DNA from 2 places in the Cognatiyoonia sp. IB215446 genome. Region 2 is predicted to be linked to the other one. Evidence: riboswitches for the same ligand, from Rfam matches in the RefSeq annotation. Region 2 holds a riboswitch; the other holds the start of a gene.
The links. A riboswitch is a leader RNA that binds a small molecule or an ion and turns the genes downstream of it on or off. The one in region 2 is predicted to bind thiamine pyrophosphate.

Region 1 (5,082 bases), on a different contig from region 2:
CGAAATGACCTCGTCAGAGCTATCGTTGACCGTCAACGGTTTGGTTAAGCCTGACGAATACACCGCACCCCTCACGACTATGCTGGAAAACAACTTGGACGTTGGGCCGGGGCGAGGACGTGCGACTTACCGTGACCAAAGGCACCATTGGCTTAGATGGCTTAATGACCACCAGCCACCCGAACGGCCAGCGCGCCGAGTTTACAACGCGATTAACTGTCCGACGATGCTGTTTTGGCTAGCCGAAGCGCTAGGCGTGGAGCGGAAACATCTGTTATGGGCAAGTCATGCCGCTGAAATTGCTCCCAACAATCAAATATCACAGACTGCGGCTATTCGGAGAGTGATTGGCTGGAATATGATCTTGCACCAGATTGCGGAACTTCCAGGTATGGAGTGAACAATATTCATATCGAACGGTCGGTCATAGCCTCCTCTGACCAGCGAGGTTTGGTTGATATCTGGCCCAAGTCTTCGAACAGATTGTCAATGTCGTCCTAAGACGCTGTCCCAATCGTGGACTTCTGGATGTCGTTCAGAAATGCAGTTAGATTAACCGGGATGAAGGTTCTAGGCTGTGCACCCTTTGCCGCGACTGAGCTGAACAGCTAGGAGGACTTGAGGTTATGTGCAAGTCGTTGCAAAGGTGGCGGCGAACCGTCGGTCACGAAGGTTCTTGCAGTAATTTTTTGACCCAATGAGCAGGTGCTTTTCTGGAACTTGCTGATAGAATGGGCTTCAGATTTTCATTCAAGTAAGAGCATACTCTAAAAGCCATGTCACAAGCCCTCTATTACCCACACTACACACCTAGTATTTCACACTTACGCACTCTTCTTCTCTTCTATGATACTGTGAACTGAGGTGCCCCTAGTTTCCTAGACACCTGCCTTTTCCAGATTGAGCTGTCTTTGTTCGAAGTCAACGGGCGACAGCATGCCGTTGTTCGTGTGCTTGCGCTTTGGGTTGCAGAAGAGCTCGATGTATTCGAAGACGTCGCGCCTGGCTTCCTCGCGGGTTCGGTATTTTCGACGCCTGACCTTCTCTCGTTTCAAAAGCTGAAAGAAGCTTTCGGCCACAGCGTTGTCATGACAATTGCCTCTGCGGCTCATCGAGTGTTCCAGGTTGTGATCGCGCAGGAACGCTGCCCATTCACGGCTGGTGAATTGGGCACCTTGGTCGGAGTGGATCAACAGGCCTGGCCCAGGCTTGCGTCGCCAGATCGCCATGAGCAAAGCCTGAACTGTGAGTTCTGAGGTTTGTCGTGACTGGACTGCCCAACCGACGACACGTCTTGAGAACAGATCGATGACCACGCAGAGATAGGCGAAGCCCTCATGTGTGCGAAGATAAGTGATATCAGTCACCCACACGCGATCCGGGGCATCGACCGTGAACTGACGATCCAGCGTGTTGTCGACCACAACGGATGGCTTGCCGCCGTATACTCCAGGCTTCTTCTTGTAACCGATCTGCGCCCGAAAAAACGCCTGCGCAATGAGGCATATGGAAGAATGTACAATGGTGCGTTCACGATAGGGGCTTCAATAGCTGGAGCAGCACTAGGTATTGCGTTCACCGACGATGTGGTTGGTTCTTTGGTAGGCGCAGGCGGGGGAGCGTTTTTTTCACTGTTTGGACCAAAGAACAGTACAATAGTTCTCGATGAATATTCGGATTTGGCACAACAAGCGGTCATTGCAAAAGCAAGTGTATCCAAGAGCCTATCTAAGCAAAATGCGTTCCTTCAAGACCATCTGAATATCTGAGGTTTTCTTAGGCGGGTATTTTGGCGGGTACGCAGAAGAGTACTATTTTTCTCTTTTAAAATCAGACTTGCATGGCGGCCTGTCTCTCCGCCATTTCACTCATTTGACGACCAAACCCCTATAACACCTTGAATGGTAAGGTGGTTTTTGGTGTTCGAAGTCCTGTTTTGCGGGCGTAGCGGATTTGGTCGGCGAAGGTCAGTCTCAGGACCTTTCTTTGCAGGGTCAGATCGCCACTTTTCCAGATGTTCCAAGGGTTTGCGAGGAATGCCATGGCGTGTTCGAACATGTCGCCAAAGGGGTGCAGGCTTTCGCGCTGGTTGGCGAGTTTTTCATCGAGGATCAGCTTTTGTCGCTCCATCTTATCAATGCGCTTTTCATAGGCTGCGATGAGTGTGTCGCTCTTGGCGTCCACGATGCGATCCAGCAACCCTTCGATCTGTTTGGCCAGTTGATCACGTTCCGTACGGATCAGGCGCTTGAGGCTCCTGACCCACGAGGCCAATCGGAGCTGGAAACCCTGACTTTTGAATTTTTGAAAATGAACTCCGAAAGCGCGGCAGTCGGGTCCTAAGGATGCGATGCCTGTGGCGCTCACAGCGCCAGCGATTTGAAGACACGCATTCGGTCGACGCGGAACAAACAAATCGACCATTCAAATTCCCGACAAAAAAGGAACGCTCGTGTGAAAATTAAGAGACTAGTTCTCGTTTCAGACTGTTTCGTAGCAGCGATGGCACCGGCGCGCGAAGATATCTGTTTGACGGAATCAGAGCCATGACTTAATCACAAGGCCAATCTGTTGGGGTGCCCACTTCGGGGCTGAGATGCGCGCAGCGCAAACCCATTGAACCTGAACCGGTTAGGACCGGCGGAGGAAACAGTGATGGCGCAAGTAGCCGCTCTGAGAATTCTCAGCATGTGTCCTGACCATTGAGACCAAAGTGGTGGTATTATGGTGGCCAAGGCACTGACAATCGCGGGTTCCGATTCCAGCGGCGGAGCCGGTGTTCAGGCTGACCTCAAATCCTTCACAGCGATGGGAGTCTACGGAGCATCAGTGGTCACCGCGATTACAGCGCAGAATACTCAAGCTGTGACTGCCATCCATTCGATCCCTGATGACATCGTGACCGCGCAGATAGATGCGGTTCTCGATGACATCGAAATTCACGCAATCAAGATAGGTGTGCTGGGGACGCCAAGTCTTATCGAAGCCGTGGCCAAAGCCTTGCATCGCTTTGAGGGGCCGGTGGTTTTGGATCCTGTGATGGTCGCCAAATCCGGAGATGCTTTGCTGGCGGACAACGCAATTGAAGCACTAAGGTCGCAGCTATTTGGCCGCGCAACGCTGGTGACCCCCAATTTGCCCGAGGCTGAAAAACTGGTTGGCAAAGGAACGACAAGTCAGCAGGCGTCGCGCTTGATGGATCTGGGTGCTGGAGCGGTTTTGATGAAGGGCGGGCACGCTGAAGGCGCCACTTGCATCGATGAACTGGTGGCACGCGATGGCACGCAGACATTTTCTGCCCCTCGCGTGGAAACGCGCAACACCCATGGGACTGGTTGCTCATTGTCATCTGCTATTGCGGCCTGCATGGCGCAAGGGCTTGCCTTGGATCAGTCGGTTGGTCGCGCGCATGCATGGTTGCAGGGGGCAATTCTGGCAGCCGACGCATTGGAGGTCGGACAAGGCCATGGCCCGGTCCACCACTTTCATGCGCTTTGGAGATGAGCGGCATATTCACCATATTGGGCGGTGGCGTCTGTGGCTTGGCTATCGCGGCAGAATTGACAAGGCGGGGCGCACGCGTGACCGTTATGGATTCACACGGCGCTCCGGGGGAGCATGCGTGTTCGTGGTGGGCTGGGGGCATGCTGGCACCTGATTGTGAGGGTGTCAGTGCAGGGCAAGTGGTCGTTCGCAAGGGCCGCATCGCCGCGGATTGGTGGGAAACGAACGGCGTAAATGTGATCCGGCAAGGCACCCTTGTTGTAGCCCTCGGGCGCGACCAAAGTGAGTTGGCCACCTTTGCAAAGCGTGTGTCAAAAGCCCAAATGCTCGATCGTAAATCGCTGAGCGCCCTTGAGCCGCATTTGGCCGAGCATTTTTCAAAAGCACTATTCATCGAAGATGAAGCGCATCTTGATCCTCGCATCGCATTGATGACCCTTCACGCTCAACTGTCTCAACATGTCGCGCGCTTCAACGGCGAGGGACAGGGACAGGGACAGGGACAGGGACAGGTGATTGATTGCCGTGGTCTTGCCGCAAGTGACAAATTGCCTGACCTTCGTGGTGTGAAAGGCGAGATGTTGATGGTCCGATCCAGGGATGTAACCTTGGCCCGCCCTGTGCGCCTGCTCCATCCTCGATTTCCTCTATATATCGTCCCACGTGGGGACGGTGTTTTCATGCTGGGAGCCACCCAGATCGAAAGCACTGATCGGCACCACGCCAAACTGCGTTCTGTCATGGAATTGATGAGTGCAGCATATGCGCTGCACCCCGCTTTTGGCGACGCCGAACTTTTGCAGATCGGCGTAGATGCGCGCCCTGCCTTCCCAGACAATCAACCGCGTATAAGGAAGTTTGAGGGACGCATCTATGCAAATGGGCTGTTTCGGCATGGTTTTCTGCTGGCGCCCGCACTGGCGCAGATGACAGCAGATTTAGTGCTGACAGGCAAAATACCGGAGGTTTGGTATGAAGATCATCGTGAACGGTGAAGCGATGGAGATCGCATCATCGACATTGGCCGGTTTGTTAATGGAGCTGGGCAAAGGCGATGCCAAGGTTGCCACATCTCTCAACGAAGCTTTTGTGCCCAAGGCGCTGCGCCAAACCCAGCCTTTAAAGAACGGCGATCGGGTGGAAATTGTTGCACCGAGACAAGGGGGTTGAGATGCCGGAATTCTACGGCAAAGTCATTGCATCCCGTTTGATGCTTGGAAGCGCGCAATACCCCTCGCCCGCCATTCTTGCCGAGGCCTTTCGCAGATCAGAGGCAGGGACAGTGACCGTGTCTGTACGGCGCGAGGCCGATAGCGAACAGGCGGGCCAAGACTTCTGGGCGCTCATTCAAGAGCTCGGCGTTGCGGTATTGCCCAATACGGCTGGCTGCCACTCCGTCCGCGAGGCAGTGACCACCGCACAAATGGCGCGCGAGTTGTTTGACACGAATTGGATCAAGCTTGAGGTCATCGGCAACGCTGATACGCTACAACCGGACCCCTTTGGATTGGTTGAAGCTGCAGCAACGCTGGCAGAAGACGGCTTTGAGGTATTTCCCTATTGCACCGAAGATCTAGT
Region 2 (5,082 bases):
GATGCTCAGCTTCGCGCTGGGCATCTCAACCATCATCGTGGTGTTGGCCTATGGCGCACAAAACGCGATCCGGGCGCGCAAGGCTTGGCTGCAAGCCATCTCTGGCCGGGTCCGCATGATCACCGGCGTGATCTTTATCGCGCTCGGCACCGCCCTATTCTTTGGTCTACACCAGATGGCCGAAATCTGGCTGCTGGACCGTCTGCCATTCTGGCTACAGGACCTGTCGGTCCGCTTTTGACAAAGGAGAGATTGATGAAACGTCGTGAGTTTATGGTGCTGTCAGCGGCGATGGCCGTGGCACCGATGGCCGCAAGAGCCAGCGAAACGCTCGATTACACCCCCGGCCTGGTCCGCGAACGGCTTGCGTCGGGCGAGACCGTCTTTGTCGATTTCAAAGCCTCCTGGTGCACCACCTGCCGTGCGCAGGAACGCGTGATCGGCCAATTGCGCGCCGATAACCCTGCTTATGATGAAGCGATCACATTCATCAATGTCGACTGGGACGAACATGGGCGCGGTGAGTTAGCGACCGAATTAAACATCCCGCGCCGATCCACGCTTGTGGTGATGAAAGGCGAGGAAGAGCTGGGCCGTGTGGTGGCACGCACTTCGCGCGGTGACATTCAGGCACTGATGGATACGGCGCTGGCGGCGAGCGGGGCGAGTTAGAGGTCCCGAATCAAGTCCAGGACTGCGGAGTACCTAGCCGATCTGACCACGCACCCCACCCGTCTGCCCGCGATCCAAGAGCAGGTGGTCAAGGATCACACAGGCCATCATCGCCTCACCCACCGGGACGGCGCGGATGCCGACGCACGGGTCGTGGCGGCCCTTGGTGATCACCTCGGTCTCGGTCCCATCCATGCGGATCGACTTGCGGGGGCTGAGGATCGATGATGTCGGCTTCACCGCAAATCGCACGACGATATCCTGCCCCGTGCTGATCCCGCCCAGGATGCCGCCCGCGTGGTTAGAACTATATTCCGGCCCGCCTTGCCCCATGAAAATTTCATCCGCGTTATCCCGACCGGTCAGCGCGGCGGCGGCCATCCCCTCACCAATCTCGACACCCTTCACTGCGTTGATCGACATCATCGCGGCAGCGAGATCGGTGTCTAACTTCGCATAAACCGGTGCGCCAATGCCTGCTGGCACGCCACGCGCCACCACCTCGATGATCGCACCGACCGAGTTATGGTCATCCTTGCGCAGCCACTGCAGATACGCTTCCCACTCTTTCGCGGCCTCCGCATCGGGGCAGAAGAAATCGTTTTGATCGATCTGCGCCCAATCCACCCGCGACCGGTCGATCTGTTTGGTGCCCATCTGGGTCATGTAACCCTTGATCTGCACATTCGGCGCAATCGCCTTGATCGCCTCGCGTGCCACACCGCCTGCAGCGACACGCGATGCCGTCTCGCGTGCTGAGGACCGACCCCCACCGCGATAGTCGCGCACTCCGTATTTCTGGTGGTACGTGATGTCCGCATGACCGGGGCGAAACGTGTTCGCGATATCGCCGTAATCCTTTGACCGCTGATCGGTGTTGCGGATCATCAGCTGGATCGGCGTGCCGGTCGTCTGCCCCTCAAACACGCCCGACAGGATCTCCACCGCATCAGGCTCATTCCGCTGGGTCGTGTTCTTGTTCAGCCCCGGCCGCCGCTTGTCGAGCCATTGCTGGATCATTGCCGGTTCCAGCGGTACCTGCGGCGGGCAGCCATCCACTGTCGCGCCCAGCGCGGGCCCGTGGCTTTCGCCCCAGGTTGTGAACCGGAACAGATGACCGAAGCTGTTGATCGACATGGTGGCCACTCCTTTGCCGGACGGGTCTAGCGGGCGTGACAATCAGGCTCAAGACCTTTCCCTTGCAGCCGCTCGTGATCCGGCATAGCAAGGGTGCCACCTCGGGGGGCCATTCCGGCTGAGATGCGCAAGCGGACCCGTTGAACCTGAACCGGTTAAGACCGGCGGAGGGAAGGTATGGCAATCCCGCTTACCCCCAATCCGCCCGTCGCTTTTGGAGGATAAGATGCCAAGACCGATCTATCTGCCAGCTGTCGCGGGACTTGCCCTTGCTGCCTCAGTCGCATGGGCCGAGACCCCGGTGCTGCAAGTGATGACCTATGACAGCTTCGTCAGCGAATGGGGGCCCGGCCCGGCGGTCGAGGCCGCGTTTGAGGAAACCTGCGCCTGCGATCTGCAGTTTATCGGCGCCGGTGACGGGGCCGCCCTGTTGGCCCGCCTGCAGCTTGAAGGGCCACGCACCGATGCTGATATCGTGCTTGGGCTTGATACGAACCTGACCGCAGCTGCTCGCGAAACGGGTCTTTTCGCACCGCATGGTGTTACCGCCGATCTCAGCTTGCCGATCGACTGGAACGACCCCGACTTCCTGCCGTTCGACTGGGGCTATTTCGCCTTTGTCGGCAATGCGGGTGACGCGGCACCCACCTCCTTGCAGGCACTTGCCGACAGCGACGTGCAGGTTGTCATTCAGGACCCCCGCTCGTCCACTCCGGGCCTCGGCCTTCTGATGTGGGTCAAAACCGCCTATGGCGAAGAGGCCGACGCCCTCTGGGCCGACCTCGCCGACAACGTCGTCACCGTCACCCCCGGCTGGTCCGAGGCCTATGGCATGTTCCTTGATGGCGAGGCGGATGCGGTTCTGTCCTACACGACCTCCCCCGCCTATCACCTGATCGCCGAGGATGACGCGAGCAAGGTCGCCTGGGGCTTTGACGAAGGGCATTACATGCAGGTCGAAGTGGCCGGAAAGGTCGCGGGCACGGATCAACCCGAACTGGCTGCAGAATTCTTGGCCTTCATGGTCTCGGACGCGTTCCAGAGCATCATCCCCACCACCAACTGGATGTACCCGGCAGTAACCCCGGCAGAGGGGTTGCCGGACGGCTTTGACACCCTGCTGACACCCGCGAAATCCCTGCTTCTGTCGCCGGAAGACGCAGCAGCTAAGCGTGATGCGGCACTGGACGAATGGCGCGCAGCCTTGTCGCGATAACACCCGTCTGGCCCGGCGCCGTTGCGGCGGCGCTGGTCCTGTTGCTGACGCTGGGCACGCTGGCCGCCGTGGCATGGCGCGCCGAATGGCAGGGCGGGTTGGCAGCCGCTGACTGGGCGGCGATCCGGTTTACGGTGAGCCAAGCGCTTGTCTCAGCAGCTCTGAGCGTGCTTCTGGCCATCCCCGTCGCCCGCGCACTGGCGCGGCGGCGCTTTGTTGGACGCAAACTCCTGATCACGCTCCTCGGTGCGCCATTCCTGTTGCCGGTGATCGTGGCCGTCCTTGGCCTTTTGGCCGTCTTCGGGCGTGGCGGCATCCTCAACAGCGCACTAGCCAGCTTAGGTTTTGAGCCCATCTCCATCTTCGGGTTTCACGGCGTCGTCCTCGCCCATGTCTTCTTCAACCTCCCGCTCGCCATTCGGCTAATTTTGCAAGGCTGGCTCGCCATCCCGGCAGAGCGGTTCCGGCTCGCCGCCACACTCAATGCATCGGTCTGGCGCATGCTGGAATGGCCAATGCTGCGAGCCGTCGTGCCGAGCGCATTTCTGGTGATCTTTCTGATCTGCCTGACGAGCTTTGCGGTGGCCTTGACACTGGGCGGCGGACCGCGCGCAACAACCGTCGAGCTTGCCATCTATCAGGCGCTCCGGTTTGATTTCGATCTCGGCCGCGCGGCATTACTGGCTTGCATCCAGTTCGGATTATGCGTGCTCGCCGCCTTTATCGCATGGCGGGTCAGCATCATTGACGCAATGGGGGCGGGGCTTGATCGCGTGGTACAACGCTGGGACTTACGCTGGCCTGCGCTGGATTACGCGATGATCGCCACGGCGGCCCTGTTCCTGCTGGTTCCCTTGGCCATGGTGGTTCTGCGCGGCCTGCCAGGCCTGACGGATTTGCCGCGGAGCATCTGGGATGCCGCGCTGCGCTCTGTCCTAGTTGCAACCGGTTCTGCCATCCTATGCGTGGCCATGGCGCTCGCCCTCTCACTGCGCGGCGGCGCTTTGGTCGCCATCATCGGCGTCCTACCCTTGGCCGCATCGGGCCTCGTGGTCGGCACCGGCGCGTTCCTGATCGTGTTTCCGTTCATCCGACCCGCCGATGTCGCACTACTCGTGACGATGCTGGTCAATGCAACACTGGCGTTGCCCTTTGCCCTGCGCGCCATCGCACCGGCGGTTGCGGCGGTGAGGGAGGATTTCGGCAGGCTCGCCCTGTCACTGCGCCTCACCGGATGGGCCTGGCTGCGCATCGTCGTCATCCCGCGTATCCGTCGTCCGCTTGGTTTTGCGGCGGGGCTCGCGGCGGCTTTGTCGATGGGCGATCTCGGCGTCATCATGCTTTTTGCAGGTCAGGCGCAAGAGACGCTGCCTTTTGCAATGTATCGCCTCATGGGCGCTTACCGGATGGAAGCGGCGGCAGGTGCGGCCCTCTTGCTCGTTGCGCTGAGCCTCGCGCTATTCTGGATCTGTGATCGCGGGGGTCGTACGGATGTTGACTTGTAAAGCTCTGACGCTCCGGCAGGGCGATTTCGCCTTGCGGGCAGACCTGACTTTTGCTGACGGTCAGGTCACAGCCCTGATCGGCCCGTCCGGAGCTGGCAAATCGACGCTGCTGGCGGCCCTTGCCGGTTTCCTCGCGCCGGTATCAGGCCAGGTCATGTGGGAAGGGCACGACCTGACCCAGACGGCCCCCGGAGAACGGCCAATCAGCGTACTTTTTCAAGACAACAACCTCTTTCCGCACCTGACTATCGCGCAAAATGTGGGGCTGGCACTCCGGCCTCATCTGCGCCTAAGCGCTGATGACAATGGAAAAGTGTCGCATGTTCTCAAGCAAGTCGGCTTGGACGGTTTCGAAACCCGCAAACCCGCCGCCCTGTCCGGCGGGCAGCAAAGCCGCGCGGCCCTTGCCCGTGTGTTGTTGGCGGATAGGCCTGTTACTCTGCTCGACGAACCTTTCGCAGCCCTTGGGCCTGGTCTGAAGGACGAGATGCTCGACCTTGTGCAGCGACATCTGCGCGCCGCCGGGCAGACGCTAATCATGGTGACCCATGA

Region 1: another riboswitch for thiamine pyrophosphate. It lies ahead of thiD (bifunctional hydroxymethylpyrimidine kinase/phosphomethylpyrimidine kinase); the one in region 2 lies ahead of thiB (thiamine ABC transporter substrate binding subunit).

Annotation. Positions count from the first base shown of each region.
Region 1 covers NZ_JAXBMD010000002.1:783,153-788,234, reverse strand. The annotation lists partial or broken gene SLH49_RS11495 (IS3 family transposase) at 879-1,490, opposite strand; gene SLH49_RS11490 (hypothetical protein) at 1,888-2,424, opposite strand; TPP riboswitch at 2,563-2,666, shown strand; gene thiD (bifunctional hydroxymethylpyrimidine kinase/phosphomethylpyrimidine kinase) at 2,725-3,504, shown strand; gene SLH49_RS11480 (FAD-dependent oxidoreductase) at 3,501-4,499, shown strand; gene thiS (sulfur carrier protein ThiS) at 4,477-4,674, shown strand; gene SLH49_RS11470 (thiazole synthase) at 4,676-5,082, shown strand, end outside.
Region 2 covers NZ_JAXBMD010000003.1:44,896-49,977, forward strand. The annotation lists gene SLH49_RS14355 (cytochrome c biogenesis CcdA family protein) at 1-241, shown strand, start outside; gene SLH49_RS14360 (thioredoxin family protein) at 256-672, shown strand; gene aroC (chorismate synthase) at 706-1,809, opposite strand; TPP riboswitch at 1,902-1,999, shown strand; gene thiB (thiamine ABC transporter substrate binding subunit) at 2,036-3,025, shown strand; gene SLH49_RS14375 (thiamine/thiamine pyrophosphate ABC transporter permease ThiP) at 3,001-4,530, shown strand; gene SLH49_RS14380 (ATP-binding cassette domain-containing protein) at 4,517-5,082, shown strand, end outside.